DNA from 2 places in the Uliginosibacterium sp. 31-12 genome. Region 2 is predicted to be linked to the other one. Evidence: predicted binding sites of a transcription regulator. Region 2 holds the regulator's gene; the other holds the start of a gene.

Region 1 (7,157 bases), on a different contig from region 2:
CCATCGGCGGCTTCCTGCGCCTTGTCGAAGAGATGCGCCGCGCCACCGATGGCCTGCCGCTCTACGAGATCGTCGATCACATCCTCGACGCCTCCGGCCTGCGCGCCCATTACCGTGCCGAGCGCGAAGGGCAGGAGCGGCTGGAAAACCTTGATGAACTCGTCAGTGCCGCGCGCTACTTCATGAACGAAGCCGAGCAGCCGCCGGTCGAGGGCGAGGAAGTGTTGCCGGGCGATCCGCTGTCACGTTTTCTGGCTCACGCCTCGCTGGAGGCCGGTGACCATCAGGCCGAAGCCGGTCAGGATGCTGTTCAGCTGATGACCGTGCATGCCGCCAAGGGCCTGGAGTTCGACGCGGTGTTCATCACCGGCGTGGAAGACGGTCTCTTCCCGCATGAGCAGAGCATGAACGATCTGGCCAGCCTCGAAGAGGAACGGCGCCTGATGTATGTGGCGGTGACGCGGGCGAGAAAACGCCTCTACCTCACGCTGGCGCAGAGCCGCATGCTGCACGGCCAGACGCGTTACGCGATGAAGAGCCGCTTCTTCGACGAGATTCCGGAAGGCCTGCTCAAGTGGCTCACGCCGCGCGTGCAGGCCGGTTTTGGGGCCGGGGCTTATCACACCCCTTCGCGCAACGCGGCCTGGAACAGCCAGCACAGTAGCCCGGATGCAGCGAAGCGGAATCCGGGAGCCGGCGCCGTGCAGAAAAGCCGCGATCTCGCAGGCCTGCGCATTGGCCAGCTGGTGCGCCATGCCAAGTTCGGCGACGGGGTGATCATCGCCGCCGAGGGCAGTGGGCAGGACGCCAAGCTGCAAATCAACTTCGGCTCGGCCGGCGTGAAGTGGCTGTTGCTGAGTCTGGCCAAGCTCGAAGCGGTATGACAGGTTCGAATATGACCACTATTGTTGTGTGGCCATAAAGTCGGGCGGTATCGAGCCGTTAGGGTTGAAGGCGGGCGAATCAGACCCGTCATCGCAGCCAACCCGATGCCACCATGAACAAGAATCAGCCTGTCACTCGTCACGAAGTCAAACTCCCCGCCAACGCCTATCTCGTTTCACAGACCGACCTTCACGGCAAGATCACGGATGCCAACGAAGCCTTCGTGGCTATCAGTGGTTACGCCCGTGATGAGCTGATCGGCAGTCAGCACAACATCGTGCGCCACCCCGACATGCCGCGCGCCGCCTTTGCCGCCATGTGGGCCGATCTGAAGGCCGGTTTGCCCTGGCGAGGCACCGTCAAGAATCGTTGCAAGAATGGCGATCATTACTGGGTGGATGCGCTGATCGTGCCGATCACGCGCAATCGCGGCACCGTCGGGTACATGTCGGTGCGCCGCCGTCCGACGCAGCAGCAGATCAGCGCTGCCGAGGCTGCGTATGCCGGCATGGATGCTGCGGCCCGCGGGGCCGCGAGGTCTTCCTCACCGCTGAGCCTGGCCGCGCAGTGCTATGCCCTGTTTGCCCTTATCGCCCTTCCCCTTTTGCTGAGCCTTCTCGTGGGCGCATTGGCCTGGCCGGCCTGGACGGGCAGCGCAGCAACGCTGCTCGCCTTGCTGCTTCTGCCGGTTGGTGCGCTGCTGATGCGCCAGCGTCTGTTTAGTCCCTTGCAGCGGCTGAATGAAGCCATCGTGCCGATGAGTGAGGGCGATCTCTCGCATCGCTTCGATATCGCCCGAGCGGACGAAATCGGCCGTCTGAGCAATGCACTCTCGGTGATGCAGACGCGCTGGCTGGTCAGCATCGATCATATCCGCGAAGCCATGCGCACCAGTCTGCACAACACTGGCATGGCCAATGCGCGTGCCGATGCGATCAGCCAGCGTATCGACGAGCAGTACGATCGCATCTCGGCGGTGGCCGCGGCGACCGAGGAGTTCTGCCAGTCTGTGGTGGAGGTGGCTGGCAGTTCCGGCGAGGCGGCGCAGGCGGCAGGAGAGTCTCGTGAGCAAGTGGCGAGCGGACGCGAAATCGTGGCCAGGGGCATGTCCAACTCCGAGGCTGCGATGGCTGCAGTACATAGCGCACGCGCCGAGATTGGCGAGCTGAACGGGGCCGTGGCCGAAATTGGCAGCATCACTCACACCATCAAGGAGATTGCCGATCAGACCAATCTTCTCGCGCTCAATGCAGCCATCGAGGCGGCGCGGGCCGGTGAAGCCGGGCGAGGCTTTGCGGTGGTGGCCGATGAGGTGCGCAAGCTGGCCGAGCGCACCACGCGCAGCACCGCTGAGATCAACACCATGGTTGAGGACATCCAGCGCCTGACCGCTTCGGTGGATATGGCCATGGATCAGACTTCTCATGTCGCCCGGGCCAGCACTGAAACCATGCGCTCCAGCGTTGATTGTCTGCTGGCCGTCCAGTCCGCCAGCGATCGTACGCTCGATCTGGCTCGCCATATTGCTGGTGCCTCGGATCAGCAGACGCTGGCCGGGCAGGAGATCACCGGCAACATGGAGCAGATCTCGAGCCTGGCCCAGGTGAGTCAGGAGGGCTTGCGCGAACTCTGGCAATCGATGGAGACGATGACCCGCTCATCGCGCAAGGTTGATGATTCTCTGAAGGTTTTCCGGCTCTTTGGCGAGAGTACGGTCTGAGCCGCGCTGCATGTGTTGTTGGCCGCAAGACTGAGCCCGCGACACGGCAGAGTTTAGGCCGGCTTAGTGGCGTGATTCGTCCGGCGCGATGGTGTCGCCGCCGAGTTCGTCCAGATTGATGTGCAGGGTCTTGCTCAGATCGGTCATGTCCAGCTCGAAGTCGAGCTGCCCAAGGCTGTTGCTCGAGGAGAAAGGCAGTGCTTCGGGTTTGGCTAGCACCGCTGCAGGCGCCGGCTTGGGCTCCGGCTCACGTGGGGCCGGGCGGGTGACCAGCTCCTCAGGCACGATTGAGGGTACCGCCAGTGGGGCGGTCGGTGCAGTAAAGCTGGCGCTGCGCGACAGGGTGGCGATTGGCGTAAGGGTCGGGTCCCCCGGCTCTGGCCGGTAGGGGCCGATCTGGGTCTCGAGAATACCCAGCAAGAGCAGGATCTCGTCGATGATGACAAGCGGGAAGCCTTGGCGAGTGCCCTGACGGTTGTCGCGCAGCAGTTCGTGGAGCAGTGCCTGGCATTCACGGCGGCCCCAGGTGTCATGCAGGCGCGCCAGGATGTGCGGCATGTGTTCCAGCGATTCCGGTGCCTGGCGGGCAATCTCGAATTCGTCCCAGGCCACTGTGCGTACGTTGAAGGTCTTGTTCAGCTGGCTGGTGAGCGCATCGAATTCGCTGCGCATGTCGGCTGCGCGATAGACCTCCAGCAACTTGATCCAAGGCTTCACGGCCTGCTTCGGATTGGCTCGGATGAAGTCCGCAAGAGTCTGCGCCGCACCCTGAACACGTCCGAAGGACATCATGATTTCGGCCAGTTCGACAGCAGAGTCATGCTCTTCGACATCGTCCTCCACGATCTGCAGCATCGAAGCTGGCCCCAGCCCGGAGACGGATAACTGGCCAAGTGCCCCCTCCATACTGGCAGCCAGGCGCGGATTGGTCTGCGGCGCATGGCCTTCTTCGTCCGGCCAGATGTCGGCTTCGGACAGCGGTTCGATCAGGTGCCCGGCCAGCCCCGCCTCGTTGCCGGCAGGCAGCGGCAGCGTTTCACCTTCAAGCGGACTGTGCCGGCGGCGCAACCAGGCCCAGCGGGCGGCTATGAGTATTGCGGCAAGGCCGGCCGCTACGGCCAGCCAGAGCAGCGGCTGGAGATGCCAGGCGCTGTTCGTCCCGGCGGTGGGCGTCACGGCCGGCGGTGCGACGGGCACTGCGAGCGGTGTGCTGGCGGCGACCGGGCCGGATTGCTGCAGGGCGCGCTGGGCGCGCAATTCACTTTCCAGGCGATCCGCGTCTTCCTTGAGGCGGGATTGCAAGGCTTCGAGTTGGCGCAGGCGATCAGCCAGTTCGAGCTGGGTGGCAATCTTTTCATCCAGCGTGGCAATCAGCTGCATCTCGGTACGTAGGCGGCCACGCTGGTCTTCATTGAGTTCGCGACGTTTTCCGATCGAGGTGGAAAGCTGCAGTGCAGCTTCGTCACCCGCAGCGCTGACAACCAGACGATCGTGGCTCTTGTGCGGCGGAGGCTTGGGGGCACTGGCAACTGGTTTGGGTTCTGCCACGGCAGTGCCCGGTGTAGGCACCGTGCCGGGTTCGCGCGGAGGGGGCACGGCGAGGCTGGCGGGCAAGGCGGGGATTTCAAGCGTGAGACCGGCAGGCAGGCGGTCGTAGGTGCCGCTGCGGCCATTCAGGCGACTCGCGTTGTGGGCCAGCAGCGCACGGGCCATGCGGCGCTGAGCAGAGCTGTCGGCAGGGTACAAGCGGTTGGCAATGCTGCGAGCCGTGTCGCCCTCAAGTGTCGTGAGCGTATTGACTGTCGGCAGGCGGGGCGTAGCTGAAGCCTCCACGACGGGGGTCGAGCGCAGGGCAGGTGCCTGGATGTCGGGCTGCAGTTCAGGTGCCGGAGGCAGAATCAGCAGGGTGTAGTCGCGGCGCATCTCCATGCCACAGCTCACCTGCACGCCCAGCACCAGCGCCGGGTGGCTGTTGCTTGGTGCGCTGATCACCAGCAGGCGATGGCCATTGCGTTGCTCAATGCTCAGCTTGGCTTTGCTCAGCCAGGGCAAGTCATCACCGTAGTCCGACGGCCGGGAGGCCAGCCGCAGACAGGAAAGTTCGATGCGCTCGGCGTCATCCGCCTGAACCGGTATTTCGATCCGCAAGGGGCCGCCGACCCGGCTGGTGGTACTGGCAGAGCCTAATCCCATGGCCGATACCGGTACGCACATGGTGACCGCGCCCAGGCTGGCAAGCAGGGCTGGCAGCAGGCGTCGGGCGTGGGGCATGATGCGGATGTTTTTATCTCTCATCAGTCCCTCATTTTAGGGGCTCAGGCGCCTGTTTGATACGGGGGAAAGCCCGGAAAACGTTGCAATGCGTGGCTTATTACGCAGTCCTGCCTGTAAAGGGATTGTCATTGCCGTCAAATCCCGTGAAGTCTGTTCCGAATCTTCCTGTAAGCGCATTCCCGCATTTGCTGCGCCGCGGCGTTTGCGTACTCTTATATAAGATTCGGTATAGAATCCAACTACCCTGCAGAGATACACGTGCCCTGATTTGATGGCCGCAGTCATGCGGACAGACGACGAAGGTCGTGAGCCCGGGGTTCCGTCGTGCGTTTCACTCCATAGACGACTCAAACCGTACCAGTACCCCGCTTGCAGAGGGTGCGGTGCGACACAAGGGCAAAAAAATGAAGATCCATGAGTACCAAGCAAAAGAAATCCTGCGCAAGTATGGTGTAGTCACTCCGCGTGGCATTCCGTGCTTCAGCGTTGAAGAAGCGGTCAAGGCTGCCGACGAACTCGGCGGCTCGATCTGGGTTGTGAAGGCCCAGATTCATGCCGGTGGTCGCGGTAAGGGCGGTGGCGTGAAGCTGGCCCGCTCCAAGGAGGAAGTGAGCAAGATCGCCGGTGAAATCCTCGGCATGCAGCTCATTACTCACCAGACTGGCCCGGAAGGCCAGAAGGTGCGTCGCCTGATGATCGAAGAAGGCGCCGACATCAAGAAGGAATACTACGTTGCAGCGCTGACTGATCGTGCCACCCAGAAGGTTGCCATGATGGCCTCCTCTGAAGGCGGCATGGACATCGAGGAAGTTGCGCACAACACCCCGGAAAAGATCATCAAGGTCTTCGTTGATCCGGCCACCGGTCTGACCGACGCGCAAGGTCTGGAACTGGCGAAGGGTATCGGCGTGCCGGAAGGCTCGCTGGACAAGGCTGTCGACACCTTCAAGAAGCTCTACACCTGCTACATGGAAACCGATGCTTCGCTGGCGGAAATCAACCCGCTGATCCTCGAAGGCAACGGCAACATCAAGGCACTGGACGCCAAATTCAACTTTGATCCGAACGCGCTGTTCCGTCACCCGGACATCGTTGCATATCGTGATCTGGATGAAGAAGACGCAGCTGAAATCGAAGCATCCAAGTTTGATCTGGCCTACATCTCGCTCGACGGCAATATTGGTTGTCTGGTCAATGGCGCCGGTCTCGCGATGGCGACCATGGACACCATCAAGCTGTTCGGCGCCGAGCCGGCCAACTTCCTTGACGTGGGCGGCGGCGCCACCACCGAGAAGGTGACCGAAGCCTTCAAGATCATGCTCAAGAACCCGGCCGTGAAGGGCATTCTGGTCAACATCTTCGGCGGCATCATGAAGTGCGACACCATCGCTAACGGCGTCGTGACCGCTGCACGTGAAGTGAAGCTGGCTGTGCCGCTGGTGGTGCGCATGAAGGGCACCAACGAAGACCTCGGCAAGAAGATTCTTGCTGACTCCGGTCTGCCCATCATCTCTGCCGACACCATGGCAGAGGCCGCCCAGAAGATCGTTTCCGCAGTGGCCTGAGGCCGCGGCGAGGAGTTCAAGACATGTCCATCTACATCAATAAAGACACCAAGGTCATCACCCAGGGCATCACGGGCAAGACCGGCCAATTCCACACCGAGAAGTGCCAGGAATACGCCAACGGCAAGAACTGTTTCGTGGCAGGTGTGAACCCGAAGAAGGCTGGCGAGTCGATCTTCAATATCCCTATCTACGGTTCGGTAAAGGAAGCTGCGTCGGAAACCGGTGCTACCGTGTCCGTGATCTATGTGCCGCCGGCTGGCGCCGCTGCTGCCATCTGGGAGGCCGTCGAGGCTGACCTGGATCTGGCGATCTGCATCACCGAAGGCATTCCGGTCCGCGACATGCTGGAAGTGCGCAACCGCATGAAGGCCAAGGAAGCCGCAGGTGGCAAGCGCACCCTGCTGCTGGGTCCGAACTGCCCCGGCCTGATCACCCCGGATGAAATCAAAATCGGCATCATGCCGGGCCACATCCACCGCAAAGGCCGTATCGGCGTGGTCTCGCGTTCCGGCACTCTGACCTATGAAGCTGTGGCGCAACTGACCGAAATCGGTCTGGGCCAATCTTCGGCCGTCGGTATCGGTGGTGACCCGATCAATGGTCTGAAGCACATCGACGTGATGAAGGCCTTCAACGATGATCCTGATACCGATGCAGTCATCATGATCGGTGAAATCGGTGGTCCGGACGAAGCTGAAGCTGCTCTGTGG
Region 2 (7,157 bases):
TCCGCAACCTTCACAGCACACCCGCCATCGAAAAGCCCATCCATGACGGCAAGGGCAAGGCGTTCAGCCGCAAGCTCTTCGGGGCAGAGGATCTGGCCTCGGGCCTTCGCTACATCGCATTTACTGAATTGCCGCCCGGCAGTTCCATCGGCGAACACGATCACCATGATGCACGCGAGGAAGTGTATGCAATCCAGTACGGTGAAGGCCTCTTGCGCATCGATGGTGAAACGCGCCGCGTGAAGGCTGGAGACGTAATCCTGACCAAAATCGGCCAGAGCCACGGATTGGAAAACGACAGCCAGGAAACCCTCGGCGTATTCGTGTTCTGGGCCCTGTAGGCCTGCCTCAGACGATGTATCCCTGCAAGCGCGACTCGATCAGACGGGGGTTATCACCGTGGGCAATGCCGATCAGGCCATCGATGATCATCTCGCGCACAGCCACCAGATCGGCCACCGTGGCCTGCAACTTCTTGGCGACCGGCAGGAAAATCAGATTGGCCGAACCCACGCCGTAGATCGTAGCCACAAAAGCCACGGCAATCCCTGCGCCGAGCTTTGAGGGGTCGGAGAGGTTCTCCATCACGTGGATCAGACCCATCACCGCACCGAGGATGCCAATGGTGGGAGCATAGCCACCAGCGGCTTCCCAGATCTTGGTGGCGCGTTTCAGATCCGCTTCCCAGGCAAAAACATCCACTTCCAGCACTGCGCGGATGCGCTCAGGCTCGACGCCATCGACCAGCAACTGCAGGCCTTTGCGCACGAAGGGATCAGGGTGCGGATCAATGCGCGATTCGAGCGCCAGCAGGCCTTCCTTGCGCGCCACCCCACTCCAGGCCACGACCTGGGCGATGATGTCCGGTAAATGCGGCAGCGGGGGCCTGAAAACCCATGTGACCATCTGCAGGCCAGTGCGGAAGGTTTTCCAAGGGCTTTGCAGCATCACGGCACCGAGAGTGCCGCCGATCACGATCAGGAAGGCTGTTGGCTGCACCAGTGAGCCGATATGCCCGCCCTCGAAGATCTGGCCCAGAACGATGGCCAGCACGCCCAGCAGGAGACCGGCAATACTGACCAGATCCATGCTCGCTCAGTCTCCCGCTCAGGCCGCAGCGGCGCGGCGCTGACGCCCACGCCCAGTCTCACGTCCGCCCGAGATGCGCGAACGCAGACGGGCGATGGCCTGGCTGTGAAGCTGACACACACGGGATTCAGAAACGCCCAGCACCTCGCCGATTTCACGCAGGTTCATGTCTTCCTCGTAGTAGAGGCCCATGACCATCTTTTCGCGATCAGGCAGATCCTCGATAGCCTGGATGAGAATCTTGCGCATGTTGGCGTCCTCAAGCAGGTTGAGGGGGTCAGCCCCTTCACCGACGATATGGCGCTCGAGGAAATCATCCTCATCGTCATCGCCGAAGTCCTCGAAATAGACCAGCTGGTAGCCACGCGCTTCCTGCAGCATCTTCTGATACTCGGGCAGCTGCATGTCGAGCAGTGCAGCGAGTTCGCCCTCGGTGGGCTGGCGGCCATGCTGCTGCTCCAGGGTATGCACCGCACCTTCGATGCGCCGCATCTCGCGGCGCAGGCTGCGTGGCAACCAGTCGTTTTCACGCAGGCCATCAAGCATGGCGCCACGGATGCGCTGCACGGCATAAGTCTCAAATTGCGCGCCGAGCCCTTCCTCATAGCGCGTAATGGCATCCAGCAAGCCCATCATGCCGTTCTGGATGATGTCTTCCACCTGCACGCTGGCCGGCAGTTTGGCCATCAGATGGTAGGCAATCCGCTTGACCAGCGGCGCATAGCGCGTAATGAGCTGGTTCTTGTCCAGTGTTCCAGCTGCGTTGTACATGGCGACCTCTTTCCTTCGGTTCGATCCAGGCTCTGTGCCGCTCCCGGAGATTGCGGCGCCTGAAAGCTCTTTGTCACCATTGTGCAGACTTCTGCACGCCGTGACGGCTGGAAAAGCCCAGTGTGTTCCGCCTTATTCCATCTTCGCCGGCGCGGTTTCTACGAATCACACGCGCCCCGGCCCCCTGCCATGCAAGCGGGTGGCACCGCTTGTAGTCTGGACCAGCCGCTCAATGAAAGCATCGGCACTTTCCCCAGTCTCTCGGGCACGCTCGCGCAAAGCCTCACCGAGACTCGAAACTGGCTGCAAAGGCAGCTCCAGCCTGTTCAGCGCCGTCTCGCAGAAGCTCATAAGAAGCCCTTGCTCACGAGGCCCCGGGGGCTGCGTGAAACACACCGACACATGTCGCTCGCCACCTGCCTGACACAGGCGCTTGAGACTGGCATAGGCAGTGGTGATGGACATCGGCTGGGCATCCAGCAGCAAAAGCAGGCGCGGCGCAGCAAAAGCCAGCGCCGAGAGGCTGCGTAACTCAGCCGGCTGGGCCACGATCACCCATTCATCGTGCCCGGCACGCAGACCACGCAACTGTTCGATAGCCCGCTGATTGAAGATGCGCTCGCTCCCCAACTGCTCGACCAATGCCGCCACCTGCGCGATCTCCAGCCCGGGCTGGGCTTCAACCAGGCAGCTGGAAGCCGGCATCAAGCCCTCCACCGCCATGCGCAGATCGAAGCGCGGATTACGCCCCAGGCAGTCGCCCATGTTGCCGGCGGCCAAGCGCTCTTCGAGCACCAGCAGACGTAAGCCGCTCTCAGCCCTCACCCGCAACTGCGCAGCCAGCCAGCGGCTGGCGCCACCACCACAGGGCAGCACCGCCAGCACCTCGGGCGGCGCCGCATGCAGCAGGCGGCGCAGGCCGTCGGCCTGATCGACCTGGCGACTCACCCTGGCAGCACGCTGCATGATGTCATTCATCGAAAGCTTCCTCCTGCGTTGGCTCGCTGCTGGCTGCTGCTTTCCGGCGTGGCCGCCATCAGCATGCAGGCGTCGAGCGACTCGAGCTTGTAAGGCGAATCTGCCTTCAACTCACGCAAGGCGCGGTGCACCAGATAACCCCGGTTGGGCAGATGCAGATCCTCGGGCACCCGCTGACCATTGGCCACGTAATACACCTGCAGTTCGCGGCGCATCGCCACATCCAGCACCGGCGCCAGCGAAGCGGCCTCATCAACCTTGCTCAGGATGCATCCCGCAAGATCCGGGCCATCGTAGGCGGCCACCACGTCATCCAGTGTGTCACCCCGTGAAGTGGCATTCAGCACCAGCAGGCGTCGCACGACACCGGCTGAGGTCAGCATGGAAGCCTGCTCGACGACCATCTTGTCGCGCTGGCTCATGCCCATCGTGTCGATCAGCACCATGTGCTTGTTGCGCAGATCCTGCAGGGTCTGGCGCAGGTCGGCCGCATCGCGCACCACGTGCACGGCCACGCCGAGGATGCGGCCATAGATGCGCAGCTGCTCATGCGCGCCGATCCGGTAGCCATCAGTGGTGATCAGAGCCAGCTTGTCGGCGCCGTGGCGCACCACGCAGCGTGCGGCGAGCTTGGCGGCGGTGGTGGTCTTGCCCACCCCAGTGGGGCCGACCAGGGCGTAAACGCCACCGCGCTCGATCAAGTCGGCATCGCTATCGACCAGCTTGAGACGGCGCGCAAGGCGGTTGCGGATTTCGTTGCGAACCTCGCTCGCGCCGAGCTCGCCATTGACCCCCTCGGTCAGGTTGCGGGCCAGCTTGGCCGAAAAACCGGATTCGAGCAGTTCGCTCATCATCTGGGTGCGTGCCGGCGCCTGACGCGACAGCTCACTCCAGGCAAAGCCCGCCAACTGGCGCTCCAGCATGCCTTTGATCGAGCCAAGCTCCTCGGCCATGCGGGCGTTGGAAGCCTCCAGCGCATCGATATGAGCATCACGCTCGATCTGCCCGATCGGTGCGGCCAGACGGGAGTTGGCAGGCCTGGCGGCAGGCTGGGAACGGGGCTCTTCGCGGGCCGGGGCCACAGCGGCCGGCTCGCTCCAGGGCTCACCATTGGGCTGCACACGCGGCGGCGTGAAGGGACGCACATCAAGCTGACGCCCGACCGGCTCATCGGCACGCCGGGCGCCAAGATCCGCTTCAAAGCTCGCTTGCGGGCGGCTGCGCGGCGGCAGGCTCTGGGCGGCGTTCTCACGCGAGAGACGGGCAATATGCTGACCGAGGGTGACCGTGAAATCGTCCTCTTCTTCGGCTTCAACACGCTGCGTCGCTGCTCTGGCGGGCGATCGCACTGCCGGCGCAGCCACCGGGCGCGAAACCGGAGCCGAGGGCTGTGGAGCACGAGCCTGCTGCACGGTGGCGGAGAGTTCCCCCATCTGCTCGGCCGGCAGGGCAACAATTTCCACCCCGCCCTCCACCGCACGATTGGACAACACCACGGCATCCGGCCCCAGATCCGCCTTCAGTGCCGCCAGCGCCTCACGCGCCGTTTTCCCCACATACCGTTTGACCTTCACCATGACGCCACCTCCGCTTGCCAGACCCATCCGGGAAACGCATGAACGCGGTTTCCACGGCTGGATTATTCGCCCTGTGGGAGGCCGGCAAGAAAGGGAACAAAACGGTAAAAACGCGGCAATTCGGCGGGGTGAATCGGCAATTTCTGCCAGGGCGCAAAGCCTTGTAGGAAGCGGTCTTACACGACTTCCGGACGGACGCCCGGAGGCCGGAAATCAGTCGCGCAGGATCTTGCGCAGATTACGCATATTGCTGCGCGTCCAACCAAGATGGCGGTAGAACTCCAGCGCCGGGGCATTGTCTTCGTCAGCCAGCAGTTGCAGCCGGCTCATACCACGCCGGCGCGCCCAGGCTTCGGCCCCATCGAGCAGGCGGCGGCCGATGCCGGCACCGCGCCAGCCTTCGCGTACCACCAGATCCTCGACCAATCCGGCCGGCCCGCCCTCGGCAGTAGAGATCAGGCTCTGCACCGAACAAAAGCCGACGACCTGGCTTTCATCGGCAATACTCTCCTCGGCCACCCATAGAAGAATGTCCTCACGCGGCAGCATCAGCTTGAGGGCAACCAGCTGGCGGCTGGCATCGGCGGCGAAATCCTTCTCGATGGCAAACAGCTGCGCCAGCAGGGCGGCGAGCTCAGGCAAGTCTGAAAGTTGGGCGGGGCGGAACTTGAGGCTCATGAAGCGGGGGATGTTGAACTGCAAGGCGCGGAGGATAAGCCAGAGCAGCGCAGAAGCAGCGTAACTATTTGGCAACAATGGGTGAGTTTCCGCCGATCCGCGATGAGCGTCACTGCCTTGTCACTCCTCTGTATCCAGTTCAAAGCCTGGCCGGCGCGGCACCGTCAGCGGATCACACACGATCGGGCGATAAATTTCGACCCGGTCACCGGCACGCAGCGGTGCATCCAGCTTCACCGCTTTACCGAACACGCCCACGCGCTGGCGGGCAAGATCAATCTGCGGATACTTCTGCAGAACGCCCGACACATCAATGGCTTCCTGTACCTTCGCGCCCTCCGGCAACTCGATATGCTGCCAGGACTGGACACCCGGCTCATGGTAGGCAACGGCTACTTTCATGACTCTCTCCTTTTGGCGTGAAAGTCGCAGCGCGACTTCTTGAAGCATCCCGCATCCGTTCAGGAGGCAGGCTCAGGACCAAGAAGCTGTTTCCGCTCTTACTGCGAGGCCGTGATCAGGGCTCATGCGCGGCTCGGAACCCTCATTTATCAACATAAACTCCGGCTCCTGCACGCTGCTTTTCACCCTGCTGACAGCCTCTCTACGGATCGTGAACAGCTTCTAAGAAACACACTCAGGCGCAATGTGCTGCGGGCGCCGGGCATGCGGGTTTGGCCACGCGCTGGTCGATCAGGCGCTTCACAGCCAGCAGCCCCCCGAGCACCAGGAAGCCGCCCGGTGGCAGGATCATCATCAGCACGCCACCGTAGTCCGGGATTACCTTCACTTCGAGGAAGGAAAAAGCCGGCCCGAGCAGCAGACTGGCCTGGGCGAAAAGCGTGCCGCTGCCAATCAGCTCGCGCACAAGGCCCATCACCGTCAGCGCCAGAGTGAAGCCAAGTCCCATCGCCAGACCATCGACGGCCGAGGCGACCACGCCATTCTTGAAGGCGAAAGCTTCGGCGCGGCCGAGAATCGCGCAGTTCACCACAATCAGTGCGATGAACAGGCCCAGCACCTTGTAAAGCTCATGCAGCCAGGCGTTCAGCGACATATCGACCAAGGTCACCAGGGTCGCAATCACCACCACGAAGACCGGGATGCGTACCTGATCCGACACAAAATCGCGGATCGCCGAAATCAGCATGTTGGAGATCACCAGCACCGCTGTGGTGGCCAGGCCCATGCCCAGCCCGTTGGTGCCGGAAGTGGTCACCGCCATGGTCGGGCACATCGCGAGAAGTTGGGCGAAGACCACGTTCTGGTCCCACAGCCCGTCACGAAACAGCTTCGAGAAACTCTGTGTCTGACCACTCATTTGGCTTCTCCCGAAATTTCCGCGCGGTGCGCGGCGTAGAACTGCAGACCTTCCTTGACCGCCTTCACCACCGCACGCGGAGTAATGGTGGCGCCCGCAAACTGATCAAACTCGCCACCATCCTTCTTCACGGCCCAGCGTGTGAGAGACAGGTTTTCGAGCGACTTCTTTTCAAAAGCATGAATCCAGTCGCTCTTGGCGACCTCGATCTTGTCACCCAAGCCCGGTGTTTCGGCATGCTTCAACACCCGCACGCCCATCACCGTACCGGCCGCATCCACACCAACCAGCACCTTGATTTCGCCAGCGTAGCCACGTGCGCTGTAGTCGAACACCGCCGCCGAAAAAGCCCCCGCCTTGCGACCGCGATAGACCGTACGGCTCACGCCCTGATCCGCCACACTCAGCGTATCGGCGAGCAAGTCGTTATCGGCCAGCCCTTCTGGCAGCACCTGCAGCAGCGAAACCTTGAGGTCGTCACGCGCAGCCTGCTCGATGGCAGGCAGCGTCACGAGGTTGGCTCCAATCAGTGCGGCACTCGTCATCAAGGAAAAGAAGCCCAGCAAGGCGCCGTGATAGGGAATCCGCTCGCGGAGGTTTTCCAGGGTGAGCAGCATGCTCATTTCTCCTTGTTCAGCTTGATGGGGTTGCCACGCCAGTCGCGGCCGTAGATGCGCGGCTGACACAGACGGTCGATCGCCGGCGCCAGGGCGTTCATCAGCAGCACAGCAAAGGCCACACCT

Evidence for each region. The regulator FliA, encoded in region 2, starts transcription of late flagellar genes. The targets are predictions, from matches to a motif close to CTAAAGTTNNNNNNNNNNNNGCCGNTA.
Region 1: the regulator FliA is predicted to act here: its motif matches at 919-945, upstream of Q3Y64_RS11530 (PAS domain-containing methyl-accepting chemotaxis protein).

Annotation. Positions count from the first base shown of each region.
Region 1 is NZ_JAUOOA010000005.1:178,398-185,554, reverse strand. It holds gene Q3Y64_RS11535 (3'-5' exonuclease) at 1-884, shown strand, start outside; gene Q3Y64_RS11530 (PAS domain-containing methyl-accepting chemotaxis protein) at 998-2,605, shown strand; gene Q3Y64_RS11525 (FimV family protein) at 2,669-4,900, opposite strand; gene sucC (ADP-forming succinate--CoA ligase subunit beta) at 5,284-6,444, shown strand; gene sucD (succinate--CoA ligase subunit alpha) at 6,468-7,157, shown strand, end outside.
Region 2 is NZ_JAUOOA010000010.1:80,582-87,738, forward strand. It holds gene Q3Y64_RS17120 (cupin domain-containing protein) at 1-341, shown strand, start outside; gene Q3Y64_RS17125 (flagellar motor protein) at 349-1,089, opposite strand; gene Q3Y64_RS17130 (RNA polymerase sigma factor FliA) at 1,108-1,860, opposite strand; gene Q3Y64_RS17135 (hypothetical protein) at 2,026-2,838, opposite strand; gene flhF (flagellar biosynthesis protein FlhF) at 2,835-4,415, opposite strand; gene Q3Y64_RS17145 (GNAT family N-acetyltransferase) at 4,629-5,093, opposite strand; gene Q3Y64_RS17150 (RnfH family protein) at 5,214-5,495, opposite strand; gene Q3Y64_RS17155 (electron transport complex subunit E) at 5,731-6,414, opposite strand; gene rsxG (electron transport complex subunit RsxG) at 6,411-7,031, opposite strand; gene Q3Y64_RS17165 (RnfABCDGE type electron transport complex subunit D) at 7,034-7,157, opposite strand, start outside.